4 regions of the Priestia filamentosa genome follow, and region 4 is predicted to be linked to each of the others. Evidence: riboswitches for the same ligand, from Rfam matches in the RefSeq annotation. Region 4 holds a riboswitch; each other region holds the start of a gene.
What was found. Region 4 has a riboswitch for thiamine pyrophosphate ahead of tenA (thiaminase II). Riboswitches for the same ligand answer to the same signal wherever they lie in the genome.
Positions count from the first base shown of each region.

Region 1: another riboswitch for thiamine pyrophosphate. It lies ahead of thiC (phosphomethylpyrimidine synthase ThiC); the one in region 4 lies ahead of tenA (thiaminase II).
Region 2: another riboswitch for thiamine pyrophosphate. It lies ahead of B9N79_RS24880 (3-oxoacyl-ACP reductase); the one in region 4 lies ahead of tenA (thiaminase II).
Region 3: another riboswitch for thiamine pyrophosphate. It lies ahead of B9N79_RS17545 (YkoF family thiamine/hydroxymethylpyrimidine-binding protein); the one in region 4 lies ahead of tenA (thiaminase II).

Region 1 is NZ_FXAJ01000008.1:83,075-86,216, forward strand. Features, by position in the region: gene B9N79_RS21760 (NAD(P)H-hydrate dehydratase) at 1-107, shown strand, start outside; gene B9N79_RS21765 (fructosamine kinase family protein) at 160-1,029, shown strand; TPP riboswitch at 1,102-1,214, shown strand; gene thiC (phosphomethylpyrimidine synthase ThiC) at 1,359-3,128, shown strand.
Region 2 is NZ_FXAJ01000016.1:14,607-17,748, forward strand. Features, by position in the region: gene B9N79_RS24875 (cupin domain-containing protein) at 180-722, opposite strand; gene B9N79_RS24880 (3-oxoacyl-ACP reductase) at 807-1,568, opposite strand; TPP riboswitch at 1,679-1,777, opposite strand; gene rbsB (ribose ABC transporter substrate-binding protein RbsB) at 1,867-2,760, opposite strand; gene rbsC (ribose ABC transporter permease RbsC) at 2,797-3,142, opposite strand, start outside.
Region 3 is NZ_FXAJ01000004.1:279,186-282,327, reverse strand. Features, by position in the region: gene B9N79_RS17550 (DUF418 domain-containing protein) at 1-1,201, shown strand, start outside; TPP riboswitch at 1,269-1,372, shown strand; gene B9N79_RS17545 (YkoF family thiamine/hydroxymethylpyrimidine-binding protein) at 1,470-2,081, shown strand; gene B9N79_RS17540 (ECF transporter S component) at 2,078-2,686, shown strand; gene B9N79_RS17535 (ABC transporter ATP-binding protein) at 2,661-3,142, shown strand, end outside.
Region 4 is NZ_FXAJ01000007.1:212,584-215,725, reverse strand. Features, by position in the region: gene thiE (thiamine phosphate synthase) at 1-552, shown strand, start outside; gene tenA (thiaminase II) at 580-1,269, opposite strand; TPP riboswitch at 1,353-1,454, opposite strand; gene B9N79_RS26805 (hypothetical protein) at 1,603-1,737, shown strand; gene B9N79_RS21300 (MerR family transcriptional regulator) at 1,770-2,972, opposite strand.

The DNA.
Region 1 (3,142 bases), on a different contig from region 4:
CATCTACACATTCCCCATTAGATGTACTAGCTACAGACATTATTGAAGGAATTTCTCCACTGCTTCATGAATTATATAGAGAAAAGGAGTATTCTACTGGATACTGAAATGTGAACCATTTTCTTTTAAGGTTTTAAGAGGAAAGGGGAGTTAGAAGGATTGGAAAAGTTCATTAAACAAGCTATTTATAATAGAGGGGACACTTCACCAATTCAATTAATCAGGCCTGTTTCCGGTGGTGATATCAATCAGGCCTCTTATGTGAAAACAGAGAAAGAAGAATATTTTATTAAGTATAATAATTCTACACCTCCTGGTTTTTTTCAACAAGAAGTTCAGGGCCTAACGAAAATCAAAGAAACAGGTGTTATTCAGGTCCCAAATGTGTATGACTTTCATGAATCAACAGAAAGCGGAGAAGGATGGCTTATTTTAGAATGGATCCAAGGAGAGAAAAATGGAAAAACAGAAGAGCTTCTTGGCAGACAGCTTGCACTTATGCATAGTGTAAGTAAAGATAAGTTTGGTTTTCATCATCCTTCGTACATTGGGATGATTGAACAGCCAAATCAATACTATGATAAATGGGCAGAATATTACACGAAAAATCGTCTTCTTCCTCAAATAGAACTTGCAAAGAAAAAGGGGTACCTTTATCAGGAACGAGAAGCAGGGCTTTATGAACTTCTTGAGAAAATGGAGAAATGGCTTCCTCATTCTTGTGAGGCTTCTTTACTTCATGGAGATCTTTGGGGAGGAAATTGGATTGTTGGTAAAACAGGAGATCCTTATTTGATTGATCCCTCAGTATTTTATGGTCATTCTGAATTTGAACTTTCTTTTACTGAACTTTTTGGTGGATTTTCTTCAGCATTTTATCAAGCTTATCAAGAAGTTCGGCCACTTTCTCCAGAGTATGAGGAAAGAAAAACACTCTATCAACTTTTTTATTTACTTGTTCATCTAAATCTTTTTGGAGAAGCTTACGGAAGGTCTGTAGACCGAGTTTGGCGCTATTATGTAGGGTGAAAAAGAAAAAAGAGTAGTTTACATCATTTACTAGATATGCTATAGTTCGAAATGTAAACTGAATATTCAATATTTTACTACTAGGGGAGCCCTAATTTTGTGGGCTGAGAGGAAAGACAAAATCTTTCTGACTCTTCGAACCTGATCTGGGTTATACCAGCGGAGGGAAGTAGGAGAGATAACGTAAGAAAGTGAATTGCGTTTTTTTCTACATATCCAATTGGGTTCTCTATATTAGAGAACCCAATTTTTATTTTAAGAAAAAACTTCTGCTATTTCATCTCCTCCAAAGGTGTAGCCTAACAACAATACTAAGGAGGAAGATTTATATGTCGAAAAAAGTAAACATTCCATTGCAATCAACATTTCCAAACAGTAAGAAAGTGTATGTAGAAGGTGAACATCATAGTATTCAAGTACCAATGAGAGAGATTAAACAAAGTGATACAAAAACAGATAGCAAACATGAAAAAAATGAACCAATTCGTGTTTATGATACAAGCGGAATTTATAGTGATGAAGATTGTGAAGTGGATATTACGAAAGGGTTACCTCGTGTTCGAGAGGCATGGATTATGGACAGAGGAGATGTAGAAAAATATGAAAAACGAGAGATCAAACCAGAGGATAACGGATACCGAAGTGAAAATCAAAAACAAAATATTGCCTGTTATCCGAATGTAATCAAGCACCCGTTCAGAGCGTGTAAAGGAAAGAATGTTACACAAATGCACTATGCCAAAAAAGGGATTATTACCCGGGAAATGGAGTTTATTGCAATTCGAGAGGGAGTAGAGGCAGAGTTTGTACGAAAAGAAGTTGCGGAAGGAAGAGCAATTATCCCATCGAATATTAATCATCCTGAAAGTGAACCAATGATTATTGGCCGGAACTTTTATACGAAGATTAATGCGAACATCGGCAACTCTGCTGTTAGTTCTTCTATAGAAGAAGAGGTAGAGAAGATGACGTGGGCAACAAAATGGGGCGCAGATACGATTATGGATCTTTCTACAGGGAAAGACATTCACACAACGCGGGAGTGGATTATAAGAAATTCACCAGTTCCAGTTGGTACTGTTCCAATTTATCAAGCACTTGAGAAAGTACAAGGGATTGCAGAAAATTTAACGTGGGAAATCTATCGCGATACACTTATCGAACAAGCAGAACAGGGTGTTGACTACTTTACAATTCATGCTGGTGTTTTACTACGTTATATCCCACTCACGGTTAATCGAACAACAGGGATTGTATCAAGAGGGGGATCTATTTTAGCTCAGTGGTGTCTTGCTTATCATGAAGAGAATTTTCTCTATACGCATTTCGAAGAGATTTGTGAAACTTTAAAACGTTATGATATTGCTGTTTCGCTTGGTGATGGCCTTCGTCCAGGCTCCATTAAGGATGCGAATGATGAAGCACAGTTTGCCGAGCTAGAGACGCTAGGGGAGCTTACAAAAATTGCATGGAAGCATGATGTTCAAGTAATGATTGAAGGGCCTGGACACGTACCAATGCATAAAATAAAAGAGAATGTTGATAAACAAATGGATATTTGTCATGAAGCTCCTTTTTATACATTAGGACCATTAACAACTGATATTGCACCAGGCTATGACCATATTACATCTGCTATTGGAGCAGCAATGATCGGTTGGTTTGGTACTGCTATGCTTTGTTATGTTACCCCAAAGGAACACCTTGGGTTGCCCAACAAAGATGATGTAAGAGAAGGAGTTATCTCTTACAAAATTGCAGCACATGCGGCAGATCTTGCTAAAGGTCATAAAGGAGCTCAAGACAGAGATGATGCTCTTTCTAAAGCACGCTTTGAATTTCGATGGGATGATCAATTTAATCTTTCACTTGATCCTGAACGTGCAAGGGAATTTCATGATGAAACTCTACCAGCAGAAGGTGCAAAAACAGCACACTTTTGTTCAATGTGTGGCCCGAAGTTTTGCTCCATGAGAATTTCTCACGATATTCGCTCAATGGCGAAATTAAAAGACAAGAGTATAGAAGAAATTAGAGAAGAAGGCATGAAAGAGAAATCTGAAACATTTAAAAAGGAAGGTTCACATCTTTATTCATAAAAAAGAACCGGTCT
Region 2 (3,142 bases), on a different contig from region 4:
TGTATTACAACTAACTTACAATACAAGTATACAGGTAATCATTTTTGTTGTCTATATTTTTTAAAAAAGTCTGTTAATTTTAAACTCCATATAAAAAAAGGCTGTTTCTCTAATAAAGAAACAGCCTTCTTCCATATTTCTCTCTATCTTTCCTATAAATATATATTTATAGATGCAAATTACACTAATTCATTTTTTCGTTCAGCAGCCTCTGCCTCTCTTTTCGTGCGATGCACCGTACCAAACGGATGTTCAGGAGGCGCATAAATAGCGTAAATCTTCAATGGCCTATCCCCCGTATTTGTAACATTATGCCATGTCCCCGCAGGTACCATAATGGCGTCATCATCAGAAACTCTTTCTCGAAAAGATAAGTTGTTTTTTGTTTTTCCCATCTGAACAAGTCCTTGACCCTCTTCAACTCTTAAAAATTGATCTGTTTTCGGATGAGTTTCAAGCCCAATGTCTTCTCCTTGTTTAATACTCATCAATGTAACTTGCAGATGACGTCCTGTCCATAAGGCTGTACGGAACGTTTTATTTTGCTTAGTGGCTTCCTTAATATTCACCACAAACGGCTGTCTTCCGTAATCTTTTAACTCAATTTTTTCTCTGGTGTACCAATGGGAATAAACTTCATATGGATTAAACCTATACGCTGCCTGAAATACTGGATACTGTACGTAATAAGGATAGGAATACATATAAGGAGAATAATACATTTCTCTTCATTCCTTTCATATGTTTATAAAATATCCTATACGCCATTTTAATAGTATATTCCGTTCCCTTTATGAAATGCATCTTTAGTTCATTGTTAAACCACTATCAACTACAATATTTTGTCCTGTAATTCCTTTAGCTCTGTCAGACCCTAAAAATACCACTGTTTCAGCTACGTCTTTTGGGGTAGTGACACGATTTAAAGCAGAATTACTTGCGACAATGTTGAACACTTCCTCTGTTGTAAGGGCACTAGCATCTGTTGTTTGTAAAAGACCACCTGATACCATATTGACCGTAATACCATATTGTCCAAGCTCTTTTGCCATGTTTCTCGTAAATCCAACTAGAGCTGCTTTTCCTGTTGTATATTGATGATAAGGAACAATAGGACTCTGAAATAAATTTGTACCAATATTTACGACTCTCGCATTATCTGTTTCTTTCAAATATGGTAAAGCTGCTTGAATAGTATTCAATGCTCCATGAACAGACCCTTCAAACTGTTCTACATATTTCCCCCAGCTTAACTCATGGACAGGTTCCTGTGCATTTGGATCAAATCTAAAATTTACCAGAGCATTATTAATAATGATATTAATACATCCATAATGCTGAATCGTTTGGTTCACTAACTCTTCAACATCACGTTTATTTGTAATATCAGCATAAAGTGCGATTGCATTTTCTTTCCCTAACTCATCTACTAACATTTCGGCCCTTTCTTTGTTCTGATAATAATTCACAATAACGCCGTATCCATTTTCTACGAACGTTCTTGCAATTTCAGATCCTAATCCTCTACTTGCTCCTGTTACTAATGCAATTCCTTTAAAGTTTTTCATCGAATAAATTCCTTTCAATCCTATATTTACAATAAACTTGAAAGAGAGAGTGAATACAAAAAAGCCCTTTCACTCGGCAAAAGTAAAAGGGCTGAACATTCTTCATGTACAAACTGTATACTTTTACTCCCTACGCGAGTATTAACTCTCAGGTTCAAAGGGTCAGGTTTTTACCTTCTCAACTCGTATGAGTTCCCCTGTAAAATATTTATTGTCAATATTATTATATTTTAACTTCTAACGTTTGTACAATTTTAAAAGCATCATACTCCCCTAAAGGGCGCATGATGCTTTTTCATTATTTCTTCGTCATTAACTTTAACGGTGCTGCAATATTCTTTTCAACTTTCTTGCCTTTTAGAACATCACTTGCAGCTTTAACAGCTAGCTCACCAATTAATTCTGGTTGCTGTGCTACAGTTGCTGCTAATTTCCCTTCTTTTACAGCATTAACGGCATCTTCATTTCCGTCAAATCCAACAACAAGAACATCTCGCCCTGAGCTGTTAATTGCTTGGATAGCTCCTAATGCCATTTCATCATTATGAGCGAATACTGCTTTAATATCTGAGTTTCCTTGCAGTAAGTTCTCCATTACATTCAAACCTTTTGTACGATCAAAATCCGCAGACTGTTTTGCCGCAACGTCAAGTTTTTGATCTGCTATATTGTGAAATCCTTTGCCTCGTTCACGTGTTGCAGATGCTCCTGGAGTTCCTTCAAGTTCAGCTACTTTAGCTCCTTCACCTAACTTTTCAACAATGTAATCAGCTGCCATTTCGCCACCCTTTACATTGTCAGAAGCAACTAACGTTTCGACCTTTCCTTTATCTGCTGAACGATCTAATGTAACAACAGGAATGCCAATATTATTAGCTGATTGAACGGCTGTTGAAATAGCTGCTGAATCTGTTGGGTTAATTAGTAAAACATCAACACCTTGTTGTAGTAAATCTTCAACATCGTTAACTTGCTTAGCTGAATCGTTCTGTGCGTCAACAATCACAACGTCCATTCCTTGCTTTTTCGCTTCTTTTACAACTCCATTTTTTAATGAAACAAAGAACGGGTTATTTAACGTAGAAACCGATAAGCCAATTTTAATATCTTCTAAATTTCCTTTTTTCTTTGGTTTTGCCCATTCTGGAGGCTCTAATGAACAAGCCGCTAGAATAAGAAGTGAAAACGACATGAGTACAAGTAAGACCTTTTTCAATGAGAACCCCTCCTATGCTGATTTTTTACGATCAATTAACACCGCAATCAAGATAACAACACCTTTTACAACCATTTGGAAGAATGATGATACACCTAATAAGTTCAAACCATTATTTAACGTTCCAATAATTAAAGCACCAATCAATGTTCCAACAATTAAACCACGTCCACCAGATAAACTTGTTCCACCTAATACAACAGCCGCAATCGCATCTAACTCATAAGAAGTTCCTGCTGTTGGCTGCGCTGAGTTTAAACGAGATGTTAAAATCGCTCCCGCTAGTGCCGATAAAAGTCCTGCTAGCGCATAAATCATCACTTTTACTCGTGGTACTTTAATGCCTGAAATAAGAGCT
Region 3 (3,142 bases), on a different contig from region 4:
CCCTCTCAGAGGTGCTGAACGAATTTCTTCTGTTGATACAATGAGAGGCTTTGCTCTCTTTGGAATTTTGCTTGTTAATATGCTCATTTTTCAATATGGACTATTTGGTGAATATGAATATATTGAAACAGCTCAAGGATTGGAAAAGATTTCAGCCTCCTTCATTAATATTTTCGGTACCGGAAGCTTTGTAACCCTTTTTTCTTTTCTATTTGGATTTGGTGTTATGATTTTAAGAGATCGAAGTCGAGAAAAACAGCGACGTTTTTGGACCGTTTACTTACGCCGCCTCCTTCTTCTTCTCGCATTTGGACTTTTACATGGAACTTATATTTGGGAAGGTGATATTTTAACATCTTACGCTTTATGCGGCTTTTGTTTATTTTTGTTTCTCTGGTGCAAACCAAAAGTATGGCTTACAATTGCTCTTGTAATTATCGGTTTGATGAGCGCCTTTTCATTTATTCCTGCCGAGGAAGGAAGTGAAGATACTCTAGAAGCAAGTCCTTCCTACCTTGCACAAGAAAAAGAAGTATATGCAACAGGCTCTTATAGTGAAGTTGTTCATTTTAGAAACAATAGTATGCCTTTTGAAGATACAAGCGATGGAGAGATGATTGCTTTTGGTATCTTTGGTGTTCTTGCTTCTCTTCCTATGTTCTTTTTAGGAGCATATGTTGCTGCTAAGAGGTGGCTGCATGAGCCAGATCGCTATGTTTCTCTTTATAAGAAAATGTGGTGGATTTCTCTTCTCATTGGATTTCCATTAAAAATCGTCCCACAATTTTTGCAAAATGAAAGTTTAGAAGGTCTTAGTGCTTCATTAGGAGCTCCTCTTGTCGCCATTTTTTATATTTCAAGCATTGCTCTTTTAACCTATAGTAATCGATGGAAAAAGCTATCTAATGCGTTAGCTCGAGCTGGAAAACTTTCTCTAACAAACTATCTTTCTCAATCCATCTTCTTTACCTTCCTTTTTTATGGATATGGATTTGGATTATTCAGTAAAGTAGGGGTTACAAGCGGTATCGTATTTACCCTTGTTTTCTTTACGATTCAGCTTTTCCTTAGCAAACTGTGGCTCCAATTCTTCATTATTGGACCTTTAGAATGGATTTGGAGACTTTGGACATATTTGAAGATTCCTAGCATTAAAAGAAAGAAAAAAAAGCGGCCTACGCAAATTTCCGCTGGTCTGTAATCTATCTTTCTATTTACAAAAAAGTATCTTTCTTTTATGATGTGTATAAGCGAAAAAACTGTATAGTACAACGCACTAGGGGTGCTAATTAGCTGAGATGTGAATTTTTGTTCCGATCCCTTATAACCCGATCTAGATAATACTAGCGTGGGGAAGTGTAGCAATATACGACTTTTATGTTGATTGACTCTACATTTTTGTCTATTTTACTGCATCTTCCTTAAGATGCAGTTTTTTTGTGTTCATAAACTTTTAGGAGGAAGTAGAAATGAATGAACAGCTTTGTGGAACAAGTAGGATCTATGGATGTCGCTTCTCTCTTTATCCAATGTGCGATAACTTTATTGAAGTGATTAAAACGGCGCTAAGAGAGGTTGATACATCAAAAGTATGGATTAAAACGGATAATGTGAGCACATGTGTACGCGGAAGGAATGAACATGTTTTCGACGTTGTAAAAGCTATTTATCTTCATGCAGCTAAAACAGGAACTCACGTTGTATTGAATGGTTCCTTCTCTGTTGGATGTCCTGGAGATTCTGAAGGTGATGTTTACTTATCCGAAGATGATGTGCTCTTAAACGAGGAGAAAAGCAAGGATATTTCGATTGAAACAGCTATGCAGTTCGCTCTTTATCCAATGGGGATTCCTCACTATATGGACGTGATTGTGGATGGCGTTAACACAGCAAAAGACGAGGGAGTATTTGTTGCTGGTGTTCACTATGCAACACATCTTGATGGCGATACGCACACTATTTTCAGGACAATTAAGGATGCTTTTCTTTCTTCTCACAAAGAAGCAAGTCACGTTGTAATGACCGTCAACTTATCAGCAAACAGCCCTTCAACAAAAAGAAAGCCTGGTGATGGAAAATGACAAAGAGCTGGAAACTAAAAGAAATTGTCGTAATGTCGGCATTAGCTGTTGTGTTTGCTGTTGTGTACCTTCTTTTCACACAGCTTGGAAACATTTTATTTGGAATGTTCGGACTCTTAGTATATGAATTTATTTTCGGAATATGGTTTATCGTTTCAATTATTACAGCCTATATCATTAGAAAACCAGGAGCAGCCCTCATTTCAGAAACAATTGCTGCTGCTGTTGAACTGCTGATTGGAAACGCCTCAGGTCCTCGTCTTCTTTTAACAGGAGTTGTCCAAGGGATAGGTCCTGAGCTTGTATTCGCAGCTACTGGTTGGAAACGATACTCGCTGCCGATTCTTATGCTAGCTGGTATGGGTGCCTCTGTAACAAGCTTTATTATGGGCTATTTCTTGTCCGGCTACAATGCTCTTGACCCTTCTTATGTTAGTACAATGCTTACTGTCCGACTTGTCAGCGGAGCTCTTCTCGCTGGTTTACTTGGTAAATGGCTAAGTGATCAATTGGCAAACACAGGTGTTTTAAATGGGTTTGCGCTTGGAAAAGAACATAAAAAACGGGTGGGAACAAAAAATGATCGAAAATCGACTGCCTCTTAATGTTAAAAATTTAAGTTTTTCATTTGAAGAAGATGAAGAAAAAAAGCTGAAGAATATTTCCTTTTCAGCCTCTAAAGGTGACAGTATTTTTGTATTAGGACCAAGTGGTGCAGGCAAAAGTACCCTCACGCTTTGCCTTAATGGATTGTATCCAGAGGCTGTTGACGGTAGTTTGAATGGAGAAGTACAAATTTTCGGAAGAGACCTTTCTTCCTTTGAAACTGGAGAAGCCTGCCAATATGTAGGGGTAGTATTTCAAAATCCAGATAATCAGTTTTGTATGTTAACGCTCGAAGATGAAGTTGCTTTTGGGCTTGAAAATATTAACTATCCAAAAGAAAACATGGAAGAGCGAATTGATGAAATGCTCTCCCTTGTTGGACTTCTTCCTTATAAACAAAGCTCTATTTCAATTCTATCTGGAGGTCAAAAACAAAAGCTAGCACTTGCTTGTGT
Region 4 (3,142 bases):
AAAGTGGAAAAAGCGCTCGAAGGAGGGGTAACGCTCGTACAGCTTCGTGAAAAGGAAGCGGACGGAAAAAAGTTTTATGAGCGTGCCCTCCGGCTTAAACAGCTTCTTGATCGTTTTCACGTTCCGCTCATTATTAATGACAGGGTAGATATAGCGCTTGCTGTTGGGGCTTTTGGCGTACACGTTGGCCAAGACGATTTGCCACTAAAAGTTGTACGTTCTCTTGTAGGAGATATGATTGTTGGCGTATCTGTTCGAACAGTTCAAGAAGCAAAAAAAGCAGTAGAGGACGGAGCAGATTATATTGGAGTTGGCGCAGTTTTTCCGACAAGCACAAAACTTGATGCAAAAGGAATCACAAAAGAAGAGCTAACTGAAATTACGGGAAGCGTGCGTATTCCAGCTGTTGCAATTGGTGGAATTACAGCTGGAAACATTGAAAAATTAAATGGAACAGGTATTAGAGGAGCTGCTGTTGTGTCAGCTATTTTAAAAAGTCAAGACCCGAAGAAAGCAGCGGAAGAATTAAACGAGAAATTAAATATTCAATAAAAAAGAGAGACACCTGTCTCTCTTTTTTTATGCTTCTACAGGGCTCATTTCACTTGGCCACTGCTGTTTTTGATAAGCCATATCCCAGAATAAATACTCAAGCTCACAGCTTTTGATGAAATGATCTTTCATTTTTTCTTTTTCACGCTCTGAAGCGCCTTCTGCCCACTGATCTAAGAGAGCGCAAAGCTTGTGTGTTACAGAGTCCATTTCTTTTTTGCCATAAAACATAATCCATTCATAGAAAGGATGATCTTCTGTCGGATCGTGTTGCTCAATTAGTTTTTGACCAATTTCTAAGTATGTCCATGGGCATGGAAGAAGAACAGCGATGATTTCTCCAAGCGAGCCTGTTTGAGCAACGGTTGTCATATGGTTAATATAATGATGGGCACCAGGTGCTAGTGGTTTTGCTTGAAGATCTTCATATTTAACTCCTGCAACATCGCAAAAATTGTGATGAGGATGAACTTCACTATGAAGCACAAAATTGATTTGTTCATTAAAAAGTTCCATCTGTTCACGATTTTCACAGCGTGAAATAGCAACGCCATATACGCGACAGAAAGAAGTTAAATATTCGAAATCTTGACAAACGTAGTGAATAAGAGCGTCTTTTGGAACGTTTCCTTCTCCAATTCCTTTCACAAAAGGGTGATTGAAAATTGCTTCATAAACAGGTGCTGCAAGGCGACGAAGTTCTTGACTAAAAGACATCATTTTTCCTCCTTATAGTGGAAGGCCAAAAGGGAAAGGAAATAAAAAACCACTCTTCATAAAAAGAGTGGACAACGAGCGAAAAAACGCTGCTGCCACTTTCCTACGCTGGTATAAACCAGATCAGGTTCAAAGGGATTAAGAAAGCTCTTATCTCAGCCATTACGGCACCCCTAGTGGACTTCCTATGTAATTGCACTTAGTATAACATGATTTTTCCATCTTTGTATATCCCTTATTCGGAAATGTTTGTAAAGCTTCAAATTAGGTTATGAAGGCGAGTATTCTCGCCCATATTAAAAGGGAAAGCAGCATAAAAGGAGGAGAATGACGATGACAAAGCGTAATCAAAAAACAAAGTCTGGTTTACAAAGTGTGAACAAAACAAATAAAATGGAAATTGCACGTGAAATAAATGAAAATCCTAAAAGCACCCATACATCTGTAGAAAAAACAAATCCACGCTAAGAACGAGAGCCAAATGGGCTCTCGTTCTTCCTTTATTTCCAAAACCTCCACCATGATTTGACTTTTTCTTCTTCTTCAGCTGCTGCTGTTTGTCTAAAATTATGAACAAAGTCGTGGAAGAGACGTTCACGTTCTTCGATATCTTGACGATGCATTTGTCTGTCATGCTTTAGTTCATTTACATATGCTGCTCTATCACGTTTAATAGAATCAATTAAATCTTTCATTTCATCTGCTTTCCAGTCTGAACGCTTCGTCATCTCATGAGCAAACGAGCGAAGTTCAAAGCTTGTCGACTTTGAATTTTCTTCTAACTCATGAACCATTTTTTTCATCTCATCCATTGAACTTCCCGATGACTGTTCAATATTTGTAAGCCAATGTTTGAGCTCAGCTTGTCTGTCTAATGCTTCTGCTGAAACTTGTTCAACATATCCCTGCATTTCTTCAGTTGTTTCTTCACTTATTTTTGTTAAGCGGCTTGAAACATGTTTGAGCTCTCGCTGCACTTCTTTCGACGTTTGTTCACCAGATTCAGAGACAACCGCATTAATCGCTTCAATTGCTTCGACTGTCTGCTCATTGTTATGTTGAAGTTGTTCTTTTACTTCAGAAATAATTTCATTTCTCACTTCACCGCGAATTTCATTTCTGACCTCTGTTAAAAGTTCGCGTTTGAATGTATCAAAAGCTTCAAATACATCTTTGTATGTTTGGACTTTTTCAACCAATTCACTTTTCACTTGATTTACAGGCTGAGGAGTAGAGTCTACTGGGCATATTGTAGAACGTTCCTCGTTCTTTTTCTTCTCTTCCTGCTGAAGGCGCTGGCGTTCACGTTCAGCTTTAATACGTTGTTCAACGACTCTTTGCTGCTTTTTTTGATCGATAGAAGAAGGAGGCGGCGCTTGTTTTTTTTCATTGTTATTTTCATTAAGAGAACTGTTATGTTTAGCAAAGGATAAGACATTAGACTGCTCAGTACTATTTTGTGAGGATTCTGGTTTCTGCTTCGCCTTTTTAAGAAACAGCTTAATTTCTTCTTTTTTTGTTTTCTTTCCGTACATATCTTTTAACGTTCTCAGCATTTGGAGCTCTTCTTCTGTATAAATGCGTGCACCTTGTTTTGTGCGAGGAATGTAAAAAAATCCATCGAGTTCTTTTTCCCATTGTTTAATAATTCTTGGCGGAACATTGACCTTTTTAGCAGCTTCTTTCGTCGTATACGTTTGCATTTTACTCACTCCTCCTCAAGCGGGTTACGTCAGTTTTTATTAAAAAATCCATTATTGGTATCGTTATGTTTTCATATTGTCTTTTTATACTAATACACTATTCCTTCAATTAAGCCTCATTTTCCTGCTGAAAGACAAAGGTTGTCAAAACTAGTGTTTGTTTGCTACAA